2 regions of the Anoxybacillus sp. ST70 genome follow, and region 1 is predicted to be linked to the other one. Evidence: riboswitches for the same ligand, from Rfam matches in the RefSeq annotation. Region 1 holds a riboswitch; the other holds the start of a gene.

The links. Region 1 has a riboswitch for cyclic di-GMP ahead of K1I43_RS11190 (methyl-accepting chemotaxis protein). Riboswitches for the same ligand answer to the same signal wherever they lie in the genome.
Region 2: it holds a riboswitch for cyclic di-GMP, as region 1 does, so the genes downstream of both, K1I43_RS08065 (GumC domain-containing protein) here and K1I43_RS11190 (methyl-accepting chemotaxis protein) in region 1, are expected to answer to the same signal.

Annotation. Positions count from the first base shown of each region.
Region 1 is NZ_JAHZOF010000008.1:22,263-33,351, reverse strand. It holds gene K1I43_RS11200 (YgaP family membrane protein) at 1-116, shown strand, start outside; gene adhP (alcohol dehydrogenase AdhP) at 170-1,183, opposite strand; cyclic di-GMP riboswitch class I at 1,420-1,507, shown strand; gene K1I43_RS11190 (methyl-accepting chemotaxis protein) at 1,613-3,304, shown strand; gene K1I43_RS11185 (hypothetical protein) at 3,341-3,550, opposite strand; partial or broken gene K1I43_RS11180 (YfhD family protein) at 3,657-3,797, opposite strand; gene K1I43_RS11175 (YfhE family protein) at 3,868-3,996, opposite strand; gene K1I43_RS11170 (GNAT family N-acetyltransferase) at 4,092-4,649, opposite strand; gene K1I43_RS11165 (amidohydrolase) at 4,893-6,020, opposite strand; gene K1I43_RS11160 (TIGR01777 family oxidoreductase) at 6,062-6,964, opposite strand; gene recX (recombination regulator RecX) at 7,033-7,833, shown strand; gene K1I43_RS11150 (SDR family NAD(P)-dependent oxidoreductase) at 7,840-8,508, opposite strand; gene K1I43_RS11145 (L-lactate permease) at 8,667-10,313, shown strand; gene K1I43_RS11140 (YfhH family protein) at 10,367-10,687, shown strand; gene K1I43_RS11135 (YpzG family protein) at 10,712-10,876, opposite strand; gene K1I43_RS11130 (small, acid-soluble spore protein K) at 10,878-11,045, opposite strand.
Region 2 is NZ_JAHZOF010000004.1:195,515-206,603, reverse strand. It holds gene K1I43_RS08085 (PH domain-containing protein) at 1-93, shown strand, start outside; gene K1I43_RS08080 (PH domain-containing protein) at 83-1,486, shown strand; gene K1I43_RS08075 (DIP1984 family protein) at 1,714-2,226, shown strand; gene K1I43_RS08070 (NAD-dependent deacylase) at 2,511-3,221, opposite strand; cyclic di-GMP riboswitch class I at 3,351-3,433, shown strand; gene K1I43_RS08065 (GumC domain-containing protein) at 3,472-4,140, shown strand; gene K1I43_RS08060 (small acid-soluble spore protein H) at 4,221-4,400, shown strand; gene K1I43_RS08055 (LysR family transcriptional regulator) at 4,432-5,313, opposite strand; gene K1I43_RS08050 (assimilatory sulfite reductase (NADPH) flavoprotein subunit) at 5,450-7,225, shown strand; gene cysI (assimilatory sulfite reductase (NADPH) hemoprotein subunit) at 7,231-8,952, shown strand; gene K1I43_RS08040 (glycerol-3-phosphate responsive antiterminator) at 9,160-9,726, shown strand; gene K1I43_RS08035 (ABC transporter ATP-binding protein) at 9,723-10,823, shown strand; gene K1I43_RS08030 (carbohydrate ABC transporter permease) at 10,795-11,089, shown strand, end outside.

The DNA of each region.
Region 1 (11,089 bases):
TTCTTGAGGGAAATATAAAATATGTCGGCATTTTAGGAATTGTTCTTATCGCTACGGCATTTATGAGATTTTGTCCACTTTACGTTCCGTTTCGGATTAATACGACGAAGAAATAGCTCTACTCATTTTAGTTGAAATTAAATAAGAAGGCGCCTTCAGGACGCCTTCCTTAATCTACTTTTAACACAACGCGACCGTTAATTTGTCCTTTTAACATACGATCGAATACATCGTTAATGTTTTCAAGCGGTTGAACTTCGACAATTGTTTTTACTTTTCCTTCTGCCGCAAATTGAAGCGCTTCTTGCAAGTCTTTACGCGTACCAACGATTGAACCGATAATTCTTACTCCATTTAAAACGGTATCAAAAATTGGTACAGGCATTTCTTCTGGCGGTAATCCGACAAGTACGCAAGCGCCGCCGCGACGAATTGCTTTATAGGCTGATTCGAATGCTGCTTTCGAAACAGCAGTGACGACAGCTGCATGCACGCCACCAACTTTTTCTTTCATCCATTGCGCGGCGTCTTCATGTTTTGGATTGACGACAAGATCAGCTCCCAACTGTTTAGCTAACTCAAGTTTTTCATCGCCTAAATCGACAGCAACGACGTTTAGCCCCATCGCCTTTGCATATTGAACAGCGACGTGTCCGAGGCCGCCAATACCGTAAATTGCTACCCACTCACCAGGTTTTGCACCTGTTACTTTTAAAGCTTTATATGTTGTTACGCCAGCGCAAAAGATTGGAGCAGCTTCTTCAAATGATAAGTTATCAGGAATTTTCACGACATAATCAGCTGCAGCACGACAATATTCAGCGTAACCACCGTCAACCGAATATCCAGCGTTTTGTTGATGCTCACATAATGTTTCTTGTCCGCTTAAGCAATAATCACAATGGCCGCAGGCGGAATAAAGCCAAGGGATACCGACGCGATCTCCGACTTTTAAGTGCGTCACCCCTGGTCCGACTTCTTCGATGACACCAACGCCTTCATGTCCAGGAATGAGCGGTAGTTTTGGCTTTACAGGCCAGTCGCCATGTGCGGCATGCAAGTCTGTATGACATACTCCACACGCTTTAATGCGCACTAGCACCTCTCCATATGAAATTGTTGGTTTTTCTACTTCTTTAATTTTTAATGGTTCTTTAAATTGTTCCACAACTGCAGCTTTCATAATTATAATCCTCCTTCTGAGTGAAAAGGGATTTTTTGGTCTATGCATATTTAATGTAACATGTATTAAATTTGTTAAAAATATCATAAACAAACTGTTCGAAAAAATGTAAAAGTTTTTTAGATAAAAAGGTAAATTTTTATTTGTTATCTTGACGAAGTAAAATGTTACCCTTTTGATCACAAATCACTACTTCCTTTTTCCTAGTTGTTGTGTTAAGATAAAAATGTCAAAAATTGAATAATCGGCAAACTACTCGAAAGGGTAGGGCGCAAAGCTATAGGGGCTACGTCTATTGTATAGATATGCCAGCCAGTTGCCCTTCTTATAAGGAAATGATAAGAAGGTTTTACTGTCGAACGATAGCTGCCTATGTATTTGTTTTTTAGGCAGCTTTTATTTTTATTAACATAGGAGGATGAAGACAGCATGAAGGTAACAGTCAGAAAAAAATTAGTGGCGACGTTTCTTTCGGTATTATTGTTGTTTATTGTTGTAAGTATGCTTACATATAATCGGCTAGAGACAATTGATCAACAATATTCAGAAGCGATGAACAAAGGATTTGAACGAATTACGCTCGTGACAAATATGCAAAATGCGATGTTACGCGAACAAATTGCTGTGCGGGGGTATTTAATTAATGGAAAGCCGGAAAGCTTAACCGCATTTGAGCAAGCAGCGAGCGAGTTTACAGATAACCAAGAGATGATTGCATCATTACAACTAGAAAATGAGGCAAAACAAGAGGTTGATCGTCTAGTAAAAGCAGAGCAAGAGTATCGCGACATTGCGAAACAAGCGATAGAGTTTAAAAAGCAAGGTCAAATGGATGAAATTTCACGGATTATGAAAGAGCGAGGAAATGCGATTACGGTTGAAGTGACAGAGGCAGGAGAACAAGCGCGTGCGACGCAAGTGAAGCATTTGCAGCAAATGAGTGAAACGTTGTCTGAACAAGCGAAAGACATGAAGTATACGACGCTTATTACAATCGGTATCTCTTTTCTTGTTAGTATGGCCTTAGCTTTATATATGAGCGAAAAAATTTCAAGACCTGTTCAACAAATTTCTGAACATGCCGAAAAAATTGCACACGGCGATTTGTCAGTTGATGATATTCATGTAGCAAATCGTGATGAAATTGGTAAATTAGCAAAATCGTTTAACCAAATGGTTCACAATTTAAAACAGCTTATTCAACAAGTAAGCACAGCGACTGAGCATGTGTCTGCTTCCGCCCAAGAGTTGATGGCAAGTGCTGAACAGGCAAGCGCAGCGACAGAAGAGGTGACGACAGCGATTCAAGAAGTAGCCCAAGGAGCAGAAATGCAAGGAAAACATGCGGAGGAGAGTTCGCAAGCGATCGGTGAAATGGCGGCAGGAATTGAGCGAATGGCTCAAACAGCAACCGTCGTGGCGAACTCCGCAACAGAAACGACAAAACAAGCTACTGTTGGCCAGCAATATTTACAACAAGTTGTGACGCAAATGAATACGATTAACGAATCAACAAACGAAACAAATGTAGTTATTAAAGAGTTAGATGAGAAGTCGGCCCAAATTGGAAAAATTGTTGACGTCATCGTCGGCATTGCTGAACAAACGAATTTATTAGCACTTAACGCAGCGATTGAAGCGGCACGTGCCGGAGAACACGGAAAAGGATTTGCGGTTGTGGCGGATGAAGTGCGTAAACTCGCAGAGCAATCTCGCGAATCGGCAAATCAAATTGCGCAATTAATTGAGATGATTCAACAAAACACCGGTTATGTTGTGCAAATTGTCGGCAAAGGAACGGAAGAAGTGAAACAAGGAACAAAATTAGTGGAGCAGACAGGAACGTTCTTTGGGCAAATTTTGCGTTCCATTGAACAAGTGAATGCACAAATCCAAGAACTATCAGCGATTTCAGAGCAAATGTCAGCAGGCGTTCATCAAGTGCATGCTTCAATGGATGAAGTATCGTCTATTGCGAAACGGTTTGTTGAACGGACGGCCGAAATTTCTGCTTCTTCTGAAGAGCAGCTTGCTTCAAGTGAAGAAGTGACATCTGCCGCTACATCTTTAGCTGAAATGGCGGAGCAATTACGCAATGCTGTCGCAACGTTTAAAGTATAAAGAAGTCTCTTGATTATAAGGGGAAGCGAGAGTATGTTATCGGTGACGATCTTTATATGTGGAGCGATATAGTTCCTCTTTGCTTTTTAATGAATACCATTGTCCAACGGAAAGCGACAAAATCATGAAAATTGCACCGATTGCAAAACCTATACGGTAATAACCGAGAAAAAATAGTAAGAAAGACATCACTAACGTTGTAATAAGTACGATAAGCAAAATGTTTTTTCCTTTTTCTTTTCCCATATCGTTTCTCCCTCTCTGTTTGTATTATAACAAGAATATGTCACTATTAAAATGCACATGTGGATCAACAAAGGTGTCCCGTCATGATGTTGGGACACCTTTCCTTTTACCGATGATTTTTTTCTTTTTGGCTTTGGCGAATGTTAGCTGCTTCAGCGCGTGCTTGTGCTTCTAAATCCTCATGATCGGCAAGTTCTGCAGAAAACTTGACATCATGTCCGTCTGGTTTGATCGGTTTTGGCACTTCCATCCCTCCTTATTGCTCATCTCACTAGTAGCATGTGATGAACAATGGAAAAAATGAATGGCGAATGTTGTTAATGACGAGCATGTTTGTCGGTAAATCCACCGGCTTGGTCTGCGCGTTTAAAATCGCGGGCGTATGTCACTTCTTGTGCGCTAGAGAGCGTACTTTTTGTTTTCTCACGTTTCTTTTTGTCAGACATATGTATCCCTCACTTTTATAAAAATGTCACGTTAACATTATGAACAGAAAAATAAAAAATTATCCAAATAAAAAAACCTGTTCGTGCAGAACAGGTTACGCTTCTTTTCTTTGTTGTTCATCGTCAAGTCTTTGTTGGCGCATCGCATACAACGTATAGTTGTCCTTTGAAATTTCATATAAGTTATATATATCTTCGCCTTGGTTTATTGCTTCCCATAATTGCTTTCTCGTTTCATTAGCAAGGGTGACATAAGGAAGTTTTTCAGCGGCTTTTGTGGAGCGGACGTTGACTTTGCGAATGCGCATGAAGATCGTGTTGATGGAACGTTCGTAAAACAGTTCATTAAAGAAGGCGTCTTTAGCTATTTGATTGTACCCTTTTCCATGATACGGCTTGCCAAGCCATGTGCCTAAAAAACCAGCGCCATCTTCAATGTCAAATAAGTTAATCGTTCCAATCGGATTGCCCCACTCATCTAAAATGGTGCGCGAAATGAGTTCACCGCGTTCTTCGGCTTCAATCGTTTGCTTCGTTATAAACAAAAACTCCTCGTATGAATATGCTTTATGGCGCACGAAAGGGAAGACGTCTGGGTGCACCATAAGCTCGTATAACGCTTGACAATCTTGTAGTTCGCGTTTTTTTAACATCGAATCTCCCTCCATTCACGAGGGCAGTCGACCATAGGGAACGAGCCACCCTCGAAATTTTTTAATTTATGCAAATCAAAAAATTTCGGGGTGGGAATCGAACCCACTAGAACCAGCGCATGGCTGGTGGCGCACCATTTGCCTTCCCTTACTGTCGCATCGATATATAGTTTTGAACGTATATTTCGCATATAACCTTTTATATCATACTTGAAACGGTGTAAAAAATAAATAGTTTTTTTATTAATTTTTTTTGTATATTATTTCCCCATTAATCATTGTAAATATAGGGGTTGCAATATAATGAAACGGATGATAATTCCAAACGACAATATCGGCATCTTTTCCAACCTCTAAACTGCCGACACGGTCGTCTACTCCTAAATTACGTGCTGGTAAAATTGTAATTCCTTCGAGCGCTTTTTGTTCATCAAGTCCTTCACGAACAGCAATTGCAGCACAAATGTGTAAATATTGAATTGGCGTGTACGGGTGGTCTGTAGTAATAGAGACGTGAACACCTGCATCACATAAAATTTTGTACGTTTTCCAACTTTTATTTTTAAGTTCTACTTTGGATCGGCGTGTCAATGTTGGTCCGACGGAAACTTGCAAGTTTCGTCCTTGTAGCTCCTCAGCGATTAAATGTCCTTCTGTACAATGTTCGATCCGTAAATCAAGCCCAAACTCATCCGCTAGGCGAATAGCGGACAAAATATCATCGGCGCGATGGGCGTGAACACGAATCGGAATTTCACGATTTAATGCTTGAATGATCGGGATTGTGCGAAAATCGTGCGGCCAATCGCTATATTTTGCGTTGTAAAACGTTTCGCGAAGCATTCCCATAATGCCCATGCGCGTGAGCGACTCTTTATTCCCTTGACTATGCATTCGTTTCGGATTTTCACCGAGTGCGATTTTTAACCCAGCTGGCTGTTTAATAATCATGTTTTCGACGTTTTTCCCATACGTCTTAATGACTGCCGTCGTTCCCCCGATGACATTCGCGCTTCCAGGCATAATATGAACCGTCGTAATGCCGTGTTCGATCGCATCTCGAAAGCCGGGATCGAGCGGATATACGCTATCAATGGCACGCACATGAGGAGTCATCGTTTCAATTGTTTCATTTGCATCGTTACCTGCCCATCCAGTTCCTTCATCATACAAACCGAGATGTGTATGCACATCAATGAAACCAGGGAAAACATATTTTCCTGATACATCGATCACTTCTGTTCCGTCATGAACAGGAAGGTCATAACCAATATCTGTGATTTTTCCATTCTCAATACGTACATCTGCTCCCTTCATTGGAGGGGAGGTGATTGGATATACGATCCCATATTTAAGCAATATGCTTTTCATGCCAAGAAGCTCCTTTATTTCTTTTTCGTATAGTGTATTCGTCACGATTTTAGTATGTTCGCTAGCGCTTGATCAATAGTGGGAAATGAAAAATGATATCCTGCTTGAAGAAGTTTTTCTGGGATTACGCGCTGTCCTTCTAGCAGAAGTATGCTCATTTCCCCTAACAACACTTTTAGAACGAAGGATGGAACTGGGAGCCAATGTGGACGTTGTAATACGTTTGCGACTGCTTTCCCGAACTTTTCCATCGTTACAGGATGTGGAGCAGTGACGTTAATCGGACCCGATATGTTTTTATGTCGAATCGAAAAATCAATTGCGCCAATGACATCGTCCATATGAACCCATGACATCCACTGATTACCTTGTCCAATCGTTCCTCCAATGAACCATTTGTAAGGAAGAACGATGCGAGGAAGGGCCCCACCGTCTCCTCCTAAAATAATGCCAAAACGCATAAACACGGTTCGTACGCCGAGCGCTTCCATGCGCCGTCCAGCTTCTTCCCATCGTTTGACGGTTTGAGCTAAAAAGTCTGTTCCTGTCGTTTCATTTCGCTCTGTAAACGTCTGATCAAGCGACGTGCCATAAATGCCAATAGCGCTCGCTTGAATGACAACGCTCGGCTTTTGTTTCATATTGGTGATAAGGTCATATATCGCGTTTGTTGCTTGTAATCGACTTTCTACAATGGCTCGCTTTCTCGCTTCGTTCCATCGTCCGCTATTAATCGATTCACCAGCTAAATTAATGACAATATCGATCGAAGGTAATTGCTCGATAGGATTTACCGTTAGCCATTGTATATAATGAACATACGGATCGCTCTCCCGCTTTTGAGCGTTTCGCGTTAATATATACATATGATGGCCATTTTGTGTAAAATATGTCGTCAATGCTTTACCGACAAATCCGGTTCCTCCAGCAATTAAAATATTCATTATTTTCCCTCCTTTCCTTATATTATGCGTTTTTTAAAAAGAAAAAGAAAGAAAAGGTGTGTTTAACGATGCGAATTGAAAAAATTGAGGTGGATAAGAAAAATGCTGAACGTTTTTACGTTCATCTTGTCAAAGAAGATGGAGAGAAACAACTCGTTTCTGTGGATCAAGACGTATTGATTGAGTATCGGCTGAAAAAAGGAATGACAGTAACAGAAAAGCAATGGATGGAAATGATAAAAAAAGATGACGAAACACAAGCATATAAGATGGCGCTTCGTTTTTTAGCTTACCGTATGCGTTCGAAACAAGAAGTTACGGATTATTTAGAAAAAAAAGGGGTAGATCGTGGGGCGATTGAACGAGTAATGGGGAAGCTACAAAATGAGCGATATATCGACGATGAACAATTTGCACATGCGTACGTGCAAACGCAAGTAAATACGACGATGAAAGGACCTTATGTCATTTATAAAGAACTGATAGATAAAGGAATATGTGAAGATACGATTGCGAAAGCGATGGAGCGTTATACGGAAGAGATGCAACAGGATAAAGCGATGAAGTGGGTTGAAAAAGTAAATAAACAATCAAAAAGACGATCATATCAAGAACAAAAAGCGTATATAGCGCAACTGTTGCATATGAAAGGTTTTCCTGTTCATATCATTGAGAGGGTAAAGCAACAGATCACTTTAAACGATGAAGAACAATGGGAAGCGCTCGTATATCATGGAGAAAAAGCACATCGTCGCTATGAAACATATGACCGCTATACGTACGAACAAAAAATGAAACAAGCACTGTACCGAAAAGGGTTTCCGATTTCGTTAATTGAGAAATTTTTGGAAAAGAAAAAGGAGGATTAATTCCTCCTATTCAACGATGATTTCTGGTTGGCGTTTATATTCATTTACGATCGTTTCGGCTACTTGTTTTGGGGAGCGAAGACGAGAGCGATCTTGAATATGGTTACAATCGTCCCAAAACGGCGTGTTCATCCCACCCATATATACAGCGGTGACGGCAACATTCGTTTCTGCAAGCTCCTTCACAAGACTTTCGCTAAATCCGCGTACGGCGAATTTACTTGCAACGTACACACTTTCGTTGACTTTGCCACGCAACCCAGCTGTCGAAATAATGTTCATCATATTTGCTTCTGGCAACGTCTTAAAATACGGAAGAAACGCTTTTGTCATATATATTGTGCCTTTGACGTTAATGTCGATCATTTCATGAATATGTTGTTCCGTCATTTGTTCAAGCGGTCCGAAATAGCCGACGCCTGCATTGTTAATGAGCATCGTTACGTTATGCTTCTGACAAAGCATTTCCGCTGCTTTATGCACTTGTTCATTATTTGTAATATCAAGCGAAAAAGCAACTGCCTTCCCTCCAAAAGATTCAATTTGTCGTTGGACAGATTGTAGTGGCTCCTTTCTTCTCCCGACTAAAATGATTTCGTACCCTCGTTGTGCATATAAAAGGGCAAGTTCTTTTCCGAGACCCGTTCCAGCCCCTGTGATAATGATACTTTCCATTACTTTCATCCTTTCGCACGTCATATATTCACAACAATATGGAAAACGTATACATTAAGTAGTTGTCAAGAAGTAGTCAAATGTAATTGTGAATATATGCACAAACATATGGTATAATGTCTTATGTCATTATATTACAACAAAGAAAGGGGAACAATATGAGCTTTTTACAAGTGATTACAGCTTCTACACCAGTATTAGCTGTCTTTCTTTTTCTCGTTTTATTGCGTTTACCAGCGGCAAAAGCGATGCCGATTAGTTTTCTTATTACTGTTATGTTATCGTTATTTGTTTGGAAAATGCCCGGCATTCAAGTGGCAGCTGCAACGATTGAAGGGGTAATTGTAGCCATTTCAATTTTATGGATTATTTTCGGTGCGATTTTGTTGTTAAATACGTTGACGAAAAGTGGAGCGATGGATACGATTCGAAGCGGATTTTTAGGCATTACGCGCGACCGACGTGTGCAAGTCATTATTATCGCCTGGTTGTTTGGTGCGTTTATTGAAGGGGCAGCAGGATTTGGAACGCCTGCAGCCATCGGGGCTCCACTTCTTGTTGCTTTAGGGTTTCCGCCACTTGCTGCGGTTGTCGTTGCCCTTGTCGCAGATAGTAGTCCTGTTTCGTTCGGTGCAGTCGGAACACCGATTATTGTCGGGGTAGATCAAGGGCTTCGTGAAGGAAATTCCGTTGCTGAACAAGTGCAACAAGTGATCGGCACAGCCGATTTATCTTCGTTCCTTCAAACGCTCGCAAAACAAGCAGTGTCATTTGACATTGTAATCGGTACGTTCATTCCGCTTATTTTAGTGCTTATTTTAACGCGTTTTTTTGGAGAAAATCGTTCGTGGAAAGAAGGATTTGAAATTTGGAAGTTTGCTTTATTTGCGGGGCTTAGCTTTACACTTCCAGCATTTCTCGTTGCTTCTTTTCTCGGACCAGAGTTCCCGTCCATGATCGGTGGGTTAATTGGTTTAGCGATCGTTGTCCCAGCGGCGAAAAAAGGATTTTTATTGCCGAAAGAGCCATGGGATTTTAAGAAAACAGATGAAGTACAACATGTGGCGAACGTACAAAAAAGTGAAATGCCTCTTTTACTTGCATGGATGCCGTATATTCTTGTTGCGCTTATTTTAGTGTTGACAAGGTTACAAAACTTGCCGTTAAAAGCATGGTTACGTTCTGTGAAAATACAGTTTAACAACATTTTAGGAACGAACATTAGCACATCAATTGAACCGTTATATTTGCCAGGGACGATTTTCCTTGTCGTCATTCTCATCACCGTTTTTATGCATAAAATGAAACGGGAAGATGTCGTGGCGACGATGAAAGAGTCCGCATATACGTTGATCGGTAGTGCCATTGCGCTCGGAACAGCTGTGCCGATGGTGCGCATTTTTATTAACTCTAGTGTAAACGATGCAGGGCTTGCTAGTATGCCAATTGAGTTAGCATCGCTCGTCGCAGGGGGAGTGGGGGCTGCTTGGCCGCTCGTTGCTCCTTTAATCGGTTCGCTCGGTTCGTTTATTTCCGGTAGTGCCACGTTTAGTAATATGATGTTTTCTTTATTCCAATTTAGCATTGCTGATCAAATTCAAGTGCCGCATCATATCGTCATCGCTGGACAAATGTTAGGGGCGAATGCGGGCAACATGGTTTGTGTATTAAACGTTGTTGCGGCAGCTTCCGTTGTTGGTCTTGCTGGGAAAGAAGGAACGATCATTCGTATGACACTCATTCCAATGCTTTATTACGTATTGATGACTGGAATATTTAGCCTCCTCTTGATCTATGTATTTTAGCTTCACTTTATGATACGATGAAAATGAAGTTGTCATAAAGTGGAGTGGGGAGAATGGATCAAAAACGATATAGTGAAATGAACGAATGGGAATTAAAACAAGAGATCGCCACATTAACTGAAAAAGCACGAAAAGCAGAACAAATGGGAATGGTGAACGAATACGCGGTATATGAGCGGAAAATTGCCATGGCTAAAGCATACTTATTAAATCCCGATGACTTTCAACCTGGGGAATTTTACGAAATTGAAGGAGATGCGCAGTCGTTATTTAAACTTCAATATATAAACGGCGTATTCGCATGGGGGTATCGTTTAAATGATCCGCACACCGAAGTGGCGTTGCCCATTTCATTGCTAAAGAAAAGAGGTTGACACGTCCGTCAACCTCTTTTTCCATTAAATTTTCCTTTTACTTACTTCGGAATGTAAAATCATTAAACTTTGTGATTGCTGTGTTTCGCCATTTACTTGAGCGTGGGCGTGTTTCGGGTTTGCCCATGGTTGCGGGAACGGATCAGAATAGCGGTTATCATAAAATTTTTTACGCCAATGTTTACCCATTTTATTCCTCCTCGATGTCGCCTCGTTTATTGGACGCGTGCATTCGTTCTTGAGGGTGCGTATTAATCGTGCCGTTCGCACGTTTTGATGCGTACTCTGCTTTTGCGCGTGGCTCGCCTTCTAATTTTTCATTGTTTTGATTCGGAAAGCCTCGTTCTTTATTGCTCAATGTTAGTCCCCCCAGCCGTTCATTTCGTGCTTTTTGAGCACACG
Region 2 (11,089 bases), on a different contig from region 1:
GCGCACGAAATTCCATTTCTTGATGAGCAAGAAGCAGAGAAGTTGCGTTACTACATTTCCTCTTTAGTGAAGGAAGATGAAAATGATGCATGAAAAGAAACGGTTGCATCCGATTGCGATTGTTATTTATATAGTTAAGCGGTTGAAGCAAGGACCGTTTTTGGCGCTTGCTTTGCTTCTAGCAATAAAAAAGAAAACAGGTGATCCTTTCGTTGATTGGCTGCCTTTGTTTTTATTTCTTTTTTACGCTATGTTCGCTGGGTATATGTCGTGGCAGCGATTTACATATCGTTTACAAGAAAATGACATGTATATTGAACAAGGGATATTTGTAAAACAGAAACGGTATATTCCATTTGAACGTATTCAAGGTATTTCATATTCGTCAGGGGTGTTTCAGCGGCTTGTAGGTGTTGTACAAGTACATATTGAAACAGCTGGCAGGCAAATAGATGAACCAGAAGTAATACTTTCAGCGGTTTCCATAGAAGAAGCAAAGCAAATAGAGCGAGTGGTGCATCACCAAAAACGAGAAAATATATGTATAGAAATAGAAGATAAGGCGGCTACCATATTTACACTTCGTTTTCGTGACGCTTTGTTTTTATCGACCACAAGTGGTGGTGCTTTTGGAGTCATTGCAGCGATTGGCGCATTTCTTTCCGATTTTAATGATTTCATCCCGTTTGAACGGCTAAACATATTTTTTCGCGCTGACGATACAGCTTCTACACTTGTCTTGTTGTTTATCGTTCTTATGATTGCTTACGTATTGTCTGTGATCGGTCATCTTTTTCGCTATATGAATTTTACAGTTGTCAAACAAAACAAAACGATAACGATAACAACAGGATTGCTGCAAAAAAAGAGCATTTCTACATCGATTGAGCGCGTTCAAGCCATTGGAGTGAAGGAAAGTCCGATTCGGCACTTGTTTGGCTACGTTTCCGTTCACCTTATTCATGCCGGAGGGGCACTTGATGATGGAAGACATGGAAGTCTCGTGTTGTTTCCGCTTGTTCGTAAAAATGAAGTTGCTTCTCTTGTTGCGACGTGCTTTCCTGAATATCGTTTGCACGATTCGTTCCGATTGTTATGTACACGTGTCCGTTGGCGCTATATGTTGAGGTCGCTCTATACGGTTATGCTCATTCCGGTCATCACAATCGTATTTTTTCAGCGATTTGAAACGCTCCTTCTCCTTGTGCCCGCAGTATATGTCGGCTATCGAAGCTATAAACGAGCGGGAGTAACGATTAAGAGTGAGCAGCTAGCATTGAGAAGTGGATGGCTGACGATAAAAACGGTATATATGTTAAAACATCGTATTCAGTCATTAACGATCTCGCAAACTCGTATGCAACAACGACTCGGATTATGTACAGTACGTGCGACTGTCATGCCGGGCATACGCACAAAAGTTGTTGATGTGGACGAACATGAGGCACAAGCAATATACGAATGGTTTTTGAGAAATAAGGAATAAGTTTGGCACTTCACCAAAAGTTGTAGTTATTAAATAAAGACGATTGTGATAGAAACTAAACACTTTGTTTTACTTTTTATACTACATTGCTTTATTTGCTATGTTGCTATCAAGTTTAAATTTAAAAAGTACATCTTTAGGTGATGAACCATAAGTTTCAAAGTTTACTTTTTTCTTCCTCATCATTATAATTATGCAGTCGATGAGTAAAGGTGGAGGCTGAGTAAATGAAAATTACGTTAGCGCAATCAATTAATCTCCTTTCGTTTTTAAAAAGGCGAGTAGACGAGCTGCAAGCGGAGTTGTTGACGACTCACACGGTTACCGTTCCAAAAGGGGAGATGTATACACCGCCAGAACGGACGGTCGAGCAAGTACTTACAGAGATGGCCGAAATACAGAAAGATGTGCTTGTACTACAAGAACTGATCAACGAAACGAATATGCAACAGACTGTCGAATGGAAAGGGGAACGTATTTCTCTTATTCGCGCGATTGAAACAGCGAAAATGTTGCGGAGTCGAGTTCATTTGTATAAGCGACTAGGAGACACAAAACCACGCGAGTATTATGGTGGAAATGTGGTGATGGAAACTATTGCATTATTTAATCCGAGCGAATATAAACAAGCCGCAGAAATGTTGGCACGCCAAGTCGAAGTGCTGTCTAGTCGCATTGATAAAGTCAACTATACTGTGGAAATAGACGTTTCGCTTGCGAGCAAATATTTAGAGGCATAAGCAGCTTTAAGGGCATTTTGCAAAGTGCCCTTATGGGTGCTTAGGCACCAACGAGAGAGATGAGGAAATGATCACCATTCTTCAAAGTCCTTTTTAGTCTAAGAGCGGGATGCGAACGGAGAACGGAGAACGAGTAACGATGTAACGTTTTACGAGTAACGAACGGGTAAATAGATTTTGGTTTTCTGTTTTCTTTCGATCATTCTTCTCTCTCTCTCTCGTCATTGTATATATGCATTCGATCATTAGGAAAAAACGGCATACAATGAGTTATTTTGGTTTTCCTATAACTTCTCCGTTATTTCCTGCAACACTTCTCCAATTTTGCGACCATGTATAAGCAAATCCGCCCAATCATCTAACGGTGTCGGTTCCATGTTCACAATCACTAATTTGGCCCCGCTTCGTTTTGCGATGACAGGAAGTTCGTTAGCTGGTGACACTTGTAAAGAAGAGCCGAGCACAATCCATAAGTCTGCTCGTTCGGCTGCTGTCCATGCTTGTTCAAACGCATCATACGGTAACGATTCCCCGAATAAAACAACGGAAGGGCGCAAAAAGCCGCCGCATGTGCACGTAAACTGTTCCTCTACATACTGTTTTGCGTCGTATGTTTGCCTGCAACGCGAGCAATGCACCGTTTGCAACGTTCCGTGTAATTCAATGACATTTGTACTGCCTGCTTGTTGGTGAAAGCCGTCGACATTTTGCGTGATGATTTGATGAAGAAGCCCCCGCTTTTGCCAATCGGCCAAAATCATATGCCCGACATGTGGCTTACATTTAAGCAACGTACGAATACGATATTGATAAAATGCAATAAACTCGTCTCGGTTATGTTGCATCGCATACGTACTTGCTAATTGTTGTGGATTTTTCGTGCGCCAAAGCCCTGATTTTGCCGAACGAAAATCGGGAAGCCCGCTTTCTGTAGACATTCCTGCTCCAGTAAATACGACGGTATACGAAGACTCTTTCAACCATTTTTCTAACATCTCGCATCCCTCCTTTTTATCTACCATAACTACTTCTTTATTCGCCCTTTTCTTCCTTTATTTTCACATATGTTTATAAGAAAAATAAGAACTTTTGATTCATGCCTATGAAAATGAGCGAAGTATAATAAGAAGTAAAGGCACAGCTAAGGAAACTTAGCGTCGCAAAGCTATAGGGGCTAACGGGATACCTATGCCAGCCAGCTGCCATTACCAAAAAAATATACATATGAATATGGAGGAAATGGTAATGTTTAAAAAAGGATTACCAATTTTACTAGCATCGATGCTCGTTGCTTCTCCAACTTTTGCAGCGAAGCATGATGGAGCAAAACATGTACAGAAAAGTCAGCTTGTCGTGAAAAAGGAAGAAGCGAAGAAAAAACAAGAGTTAGCTAAACAGAAAAAAGAAGAGGCGAAGAAAAAACAAGAATTAGCGAAAAAGAAAAAAGAACAACAAATGTTAAAAAACAAATTGGCAGAGCTAAATAAAAAGTTAAGCAAGATTGAAGAGCGTGTAAACGAGGTGACAATAGCACTTGAAACGTTTAGCACGCCGAAAGAACAACCAACTGAACAACTAGCTGAACAACCAGCACAACCACAAAGTGAACAAACAACAGAGGAAATGACACAAGTAGTCAATGAACAAGATAGCGCTACTGTGACTACGACTGAACAATCACCTGTCGTGCAATCGGATAAAGACGACGAAGCGGAAAAACAAGAAGAGTTAGATCAATGGTTTGGGAAGCTTATTGCTGCTTCTAATCAATTAAAAGCAGTAAAAAATGAAATTCGTGCGTTAGAAAAGAAAGTATCTAAGAATGATGTCAACGTACAAGCGTTGAAAGAAAAAGTAAAGGCGTTAGAAGAAAACGTACAACAAAATAAAAAGAAGTTGCTTGAACTGTTATAAGGGTGCCTGTTGGCGCTCTTTTTTTGCATATTTTCGCGTGAAACACAAATGATAATAATCGTTCGAAAGGAGGGAAGCGAATGAACATCACACGTGCGCAACAAATTGCTCAGTCACCCGATATGAAAAATGTAACGTATAACGGAAAAGCCGTGTATATTGAACATGTCGATGTACAAACGGAAATGGCAACGATTCATTTTTTAAACAACCCAGAAAAACAACAGCGCGTTCCGATTTCACAGCTAGAGGAGCATTAAGTGATGGGGATGTGACAAAGCAACTTGTTTGTCACATCCTTTTTTGTTGGAGTAAATCAATCAGTAAGTGTACAAGTTTGTTGTTTTTCATTGTCGGCGAATAAAGATAAGAAAATGTTCGATAAAAAGGAGAATGTTTAACGTAAACAATCGATAAGTTTTTATGATTCAACTCCTGTTCAATGACATGACGTGAAAGGAGGGCTAAACCGTTTCCGTGCATTAACGTTTCTTTTATTCCTTGATTGCTGCTAATAATTATCAGTGATTTTACTTTTAGCCCATTTGAACGAATAAAATGGTTAAAATATTCACGTGTGCCAGACCCTAATTCGCGTGTAATCCATAGTTGGTTTTGTAAATCGTTTATCGATACTTCCTGTTTGTGAGCGAGAGGATGATCGTTAGACGCAACGATGACTAGCTCATCTTGCATAAATGGGTACACCACAAGCTCTTTTTCATTTGTTTGACCTTCAATTAAACCGATATGTGTTTGATACGTACGAACGAGCTCTACAATTTCTTTTGTATTGCCGATGATCACTTCCAATTGTAATTCTGGATAATCGTTTTGTAAGGCGCATAAAAAAGTAGGTAGCACGTATTCTCCGATCGTAAAACTAGCCCCAATTTTTAATGTTCCTTTCACACAGTCGTGATGTTCCAAAATATCTTGTTTCGTTTGTTCGTATAACGTGATCATTTTTTTTGCTCGATCATAAAGCAATTCTCCCGTTGGCGTCATTTGTAGCTCTTTTGGTGAACGAATAAATAGTTTTGTTTGAAACTCTTTTTCTAAATTTTTAATGTGCAAACTTACACTTGGTTGAGATAAATGAAGAATTTCTGCTGTTTTTGTGAAATTTTTCACTTCAGCTAATGTAATAAATGTTTTTAATTGTTCGTACATATCGTTCGCTCCTTAGTTATTAAAAAAATAAATAGTTCTGATAATTTATATTTATTTTACTAATTTTATTTTTTAAGGTAAAGTCAAATAAAACATACTTGATTTATAGGAATAGTAGAAAAATGAGAGGTGAAACATGTTGCCATTTCAAGTGACAAATAGTCCATTTAATGAAGAACAAGTCGAGCTCCTCAATCGGCTTTGGCCAACGTTAAATTCCGCACAAAAACTTTGGCTAAGTGGGTATTTAGCTGCAACCGAGTCGGTCGGAGCGCTTCAACAAGAAGCATCTGCAACGAAGGAAGTGACCGTTCTTTACGGGTCGCAAACAGGAAACGCGCAAAAACTAGCGGAAAAAGTAGGAGAAACGCTCAAACATCGCGGGTTTCATGTCACCGTTTCCTCGATGCTTGATTTTAAGCCAAACGAGTTGAAAAAAATAAATACGTTGCTCCTTGTTGTTAGCACATACGGAGAAGGGGAACCACCAGATAACGCCTTGTCATTTTACGAATTTCTTCATAGCAAGCGCGCGCCAAAACTCGATCATCTTCGTTTCTCTGTATTGGCGCTTGGCGATACGTCGTATGAACATTTTTGTAAAACGGGAAAAGATTTTGATAAACGGCTAGAAGAGCTAGGCGGAAAGCGGTTATACGAACGCGTCGATTGTGACGTCGATTATGAAGAAAAAGCAGCGAAATGGCTAGAGGGAGTGCTTGGTGAGTTAGATAAGCAAGGAGCCATTTCCGTAGCAACAACTTCATCTGCACAAGCGAAGCCAACGACTATTTATTCACGAAAACATCCGTTTCAAGCGGAAGTATTAGAAAATATCAATTTAAATGGACGCGGCTCAAACAAAGAAACACGCCATATCGAATTATCGCTAGAAGGTTCTGGGCTTGTGTTTGAACCAGGCGATGCGCTCGGCGTTTTTCCAAAAAACGATCCAGAGTTAGTTGATTGGATGATAGCAGAAATGAAATGGAGTTCAGAAACATTAGTTTCTGTAGAAGAAAATGACGAACCATTACGAGAAGCGTTGCTATCCCGTTTAGAAATTACCGTACTGACAGAGCCGTTGTTACAAAAATTAGCTGAATTTTCGAAAAATCGCGAGTTTCATGCGCTTCTTTCTGAGGAACAAGAAGCGAAGCGAAAAGACTATATGAAAGGGCGCGATGTATTGGATGTCCTTCGCGATTTCGGCCCGTGGGAGATGACACCACAGCAATTTGTCTCTTCATTACGAAAGTTGCAACCGCGCTTTTATTCAATTGCAAGTAGCTTACTAGCTTATCCGGATGAAGTGCATATGACTGTTGGAGCGGTTCGTTACGAAGCACATGGGCGTTTGCGAAAAGGAGTTTGTTCAACGTTTTGTGCTGAACGTCTACACATTGGCGATAAACTTCCTGTGTTCGTTCATCAAAATCCGAATTTTAAACTCCCGAAAGATACACATACGCCAATTATTATGATTGGACCAGGTACGGGAGTGGCGCCGTTCCGCGCTTTTATGCAAGAGCGTGAGGCGATTGGCGCGAAAGGGAAATCATGGTTGTTTTTTGGTGACCAACATTTCGTGACCGATTTTCTTTATCAAAAGGAATGGCAAACGTGGCTAAAAAACGGTGTGTTGACGAAGATGGATGTTGCCTTTTCACGCGATACGAAAGAAAAAGTATACGTGCAACACCGAATGATGGAACAAAGCAAAGAACTGTTCCGATGGTTAGAAGAAGGAGCAGCCGTTTATGTTTGTGGCGACAAACAACGCATGGCACGAGACGTTCATGAGACGCTTATCCAGATTATTGCGAAAGAAGGAAAGATGACGAGTGAACGAGCGGAAGCGTATGTGGCGGACATGCAAAAACAAAAACGTTACCAACGTGACGTATATTAGGGGGGATGATTGTGGAAAAGTTTGTATTAACACCGCCGGATGGACCACCAAGCGACGTTGAGCGCATTAAACGAGAAAGCAACTATTTGCGCGGAACGTTGAAAGAAACGATGGAAGATCGCATCACTGCCGGCATTCCAGAAGATGATAACCGATTGATGAAATTTCATGGTAGCTATTTGCAAGATGATCGTGATTTGCGAGCCGAGCGGCAAAAACAAAAATTAGAGCCAGCGTATCAATTTATGATTCGTGTTCGTACCCCAGGTGGCGTAGCAACACCAGAGCAGTGGCTTGCGATGGACGAATTGGCGAGGACGTATGCGAACGGGACGTTGAAACTTACGACACGACAAGCATTTCAGTTTCACGGCGTATTGAAATGGAATATGAAAAAAACGCTCCAAGCCATTAACGAGGCACTGCTTACGACGTTAGCGGCATGCGGTGACGTCAACCGAAACGTCATGTGCAATCCGAATCCTTACCAATCGGAAGTGCATGCAGAAGTGTATGAATGGGCGAAAAGATTAAGCGATTATTTATTACCACAAACAAGGGCGTATTACGAAATTTGGTTAGATGAAGAAAAAGTAGCTGGAACACCGGAGGTAGAACAAGAACCAATTTATGGGCCGCTTTACTTGCCACGAAAATTTAAAATTGGTATCGCTGTTCCACCGTCAAACGATGTCGACGTGTTTTCACAAGACCTTGGATTTATTGCGATTGTTGAACACGGAAAGCTGACGGGATTTAATGTAGCGATCGGTGGCGGCATGGGAATGACGCACGGTGATCGCACGACATATCCGCAGCTCGCAAAAGTGATCGGTTTTTGTAAACCAGAACAAGTGATTGATGTGGCAGAAAAAGTCGTTACCATTCAGCGTGATTACGGCAATCGCTCCGTACGTAAACATGCTCGTTTTAAATATACGATTGATCGGCTTGGTTTGGATGCAGTAAAAGCAGAACTAGAACGTCGGCTTGGATGGAATTTAGAAGAAGCGCGCCCTTACTATTTCGAGCATAATGGCGACCGCTACGGTTGGGTTGAAGGTGTGAACGGAACGTGGCATTTTACGTTATTTGTCGAGGGCGGACGGGTGAAAGATACAGATGATTATCCACTGATGACAGGCTTGCGGGAAATTGCAAAAGTGCATACAGGTGATTTCCGTCTTACCGCTAACCAAAACTTAGTCATCGCCAATGTGCCAAGTGAGAAAAAAGAAGAAATTGATGCGCTTATTAAGCAATATAAATTAACAGATGGGAAACATTATAGTGCCCTTCGTCGTAACTCGCTAGCCTGTGTGGCTTTGCCAACGTGTGGATTAGCGATGGCAGAAGCAGAGAGATATTTGCCGACACTCATTGATAAAATTGAGGAAATTGTTGAGGAAAACGGGCTTCGTGACGAGGAAATAACGATTCGCATGACCGGCTGTCCGAATGGCTGTGCCCGTCATGTCCTTGGGGAAATTGCATTTATCGGTAAATCTGTCGGCAAATATAATATGTATCTTGGGGCTGCATTTGACGGTAGCCGTCTCGGTAAATTGTATCGGGAAAATATCGGAGAAAAAGAAATTTTATCTGAACTTCGTACGCTCCTTTCTCGGTACGCGAAAGAGCGATTTGATGGTGAACACTTTGGTGATTTTGTTATTCGCGCAGGTATTGTAAAAGAAGTGACAGATGGAACAAACTTTCATGACTAAACAAATCGTCTTCCCGTTTGGGAGCCGATTTGTTTTTATAATTTACAAAATATTTACACAGAAATGACAATCAATTAAAAAAAAGAGATTAGAATAAAAATTAGAAAAATGAATAAAAGAGGTGGAGAAAAGGAGAAACCGTAACAACATTGTAGATGTACAGTTATTCTACGTTGTTTTCGGTTTCTTTTTGTTTGGAGGGAGAGAATGTTTTTACAAGAAAAGTTTATTGCGACAATTAAACATCCGAAACATATCGAACTATTTTTAAAAACGAACTGGAAAACAGCACTGTTACAGACTGGTACGATTAGCGTTATAAAAAGGTATGTTGAACTGTTAAAAGCACATGATCGTTATGTATTTGTGCATGTTGAGAAGATTCCAGGTATTAGTTATGACAAAGAAGGGCTTCAATTTTTAGCAAAATTTGTTCAACCACACGGTATTGTTTCTACAAAAAGTACGCTGATTCAGTTAGCAAAAAAGGAGAAGTTATGGACAATCCAACGTTTATTTTTAGTAGATACAGACGCGGTGGAAACTGGATTGCAGGTTGTTCAACAAGTTGCACCTGATGCGCTTGAGGTGATGCCTGGAATTGTACCTGATATGATTGAGCGATTAGTACAACAGGTCAATATACCAATTATTACTGGAGGATTAATTCAAAATCGAGATCAAATGATTCAAGCTTTAAAAAAGGGAGCACAAGCGGTATCCACAGGAAATCCATTATTATGGAAAATTGCTGAGACGGAGGGGTTACAATGATAGAATTTGTTCATATTAGTAAGACATATGACGGGAAAACATTTGTTATCAAGGACATAAGCGTTCAAGTGAAAGAAGGAGAGTTTTTTGTGCTAGTAGGCCCTTCTGGTTGTGGGAAAAGTACGTTACTTCGAATGATCGCAGGATTAGAATCGATTACGAGTGGGCAGCTGAAAATAGCAGGGAGAGAAATGAATAATGTGGAACCAAGTGAGCGTCATTTATCTATGGTATTTCAAAACTATGCATTATATCCTCATTTAACAGTTCAAGATAACATATTGCTAGGATTATACAAGTCTAAAATATCAAAAGTGGAAAAAAGAAAACGTTGTAGCGAAGTCGCAGAGTTACTTGATCTGACTCATTGTCTTAACAAAAAACCGAGACATCTGTCCGGGGGGCAAAGGCAGCGTGTGGCATTGGCACGAGCTATCGTTTCTCAAAAACCGATTTGTTTAATGGATGAGCCGCTCTCGAACTTAGATGCAAAGTTGCGTACGCATATGCGTTCATATATTCGTCAGCTACAACGTCAACTTGGTATGACAATCATCTATGTAACACACGACCAAGTAGAAGCGATGACGATGGCAGACCGAATGATGATATTACATGAAGGAAAAATTCAACAAATTGGTGATCCTTTATATGTATATAACAATCCGAACAATACATTTGTTGCTTCGTTTATTGGTTCGCCGCCAATAAATATGGCTAGAGTACATAAGTTAAACGACTTATTTCTGCTACAACAAGAATGGATTGTAAAAGTGGCTCATCATGTGCAAGCGGACAATAAATATGGAACAATCGCAGTTCGACCAGAACATATTCGACTAGCACATGAAAATGAACCACACGTATGGTTAGCGGTAACACATGTGGAACGGTTAGGTACAGAAACGCTTGTTACATTGAAACTGACAGAACAAGATGAGTGGATTGCACGTTGGCAAGGACAACATTCGATAGAAATAGGGCAACAAGTACGCATTTCAATTAATGACGAACATGTTCTATTTTTTGATGAAGAAGGAAAAAGAATAGCGAAAGAGGGAGAGGAGCATGCTGTATACGATAAAACGAACAATTGAAGGGATTTTATATATATTTCCTTCGTTTCTCTTATTTTCTGTTTTCGTTTTTTATCCAATGGTTCGTACAGGGTATTTAAGTTTTTATATGACTGATTTTCAAGGTACTCCAACGACATATATAGGATTAGAACATTTTCTTTATTTACTGGAAGATCGGAACTTTAAGGAGAGTCTGAAAGCAACATTTTTGTTTGTTTTATACACGGTGCCGACGACGGTCGTTATCTCTTTTGGCTTAGCCCTTTTAGCAAATGAAAAACTGC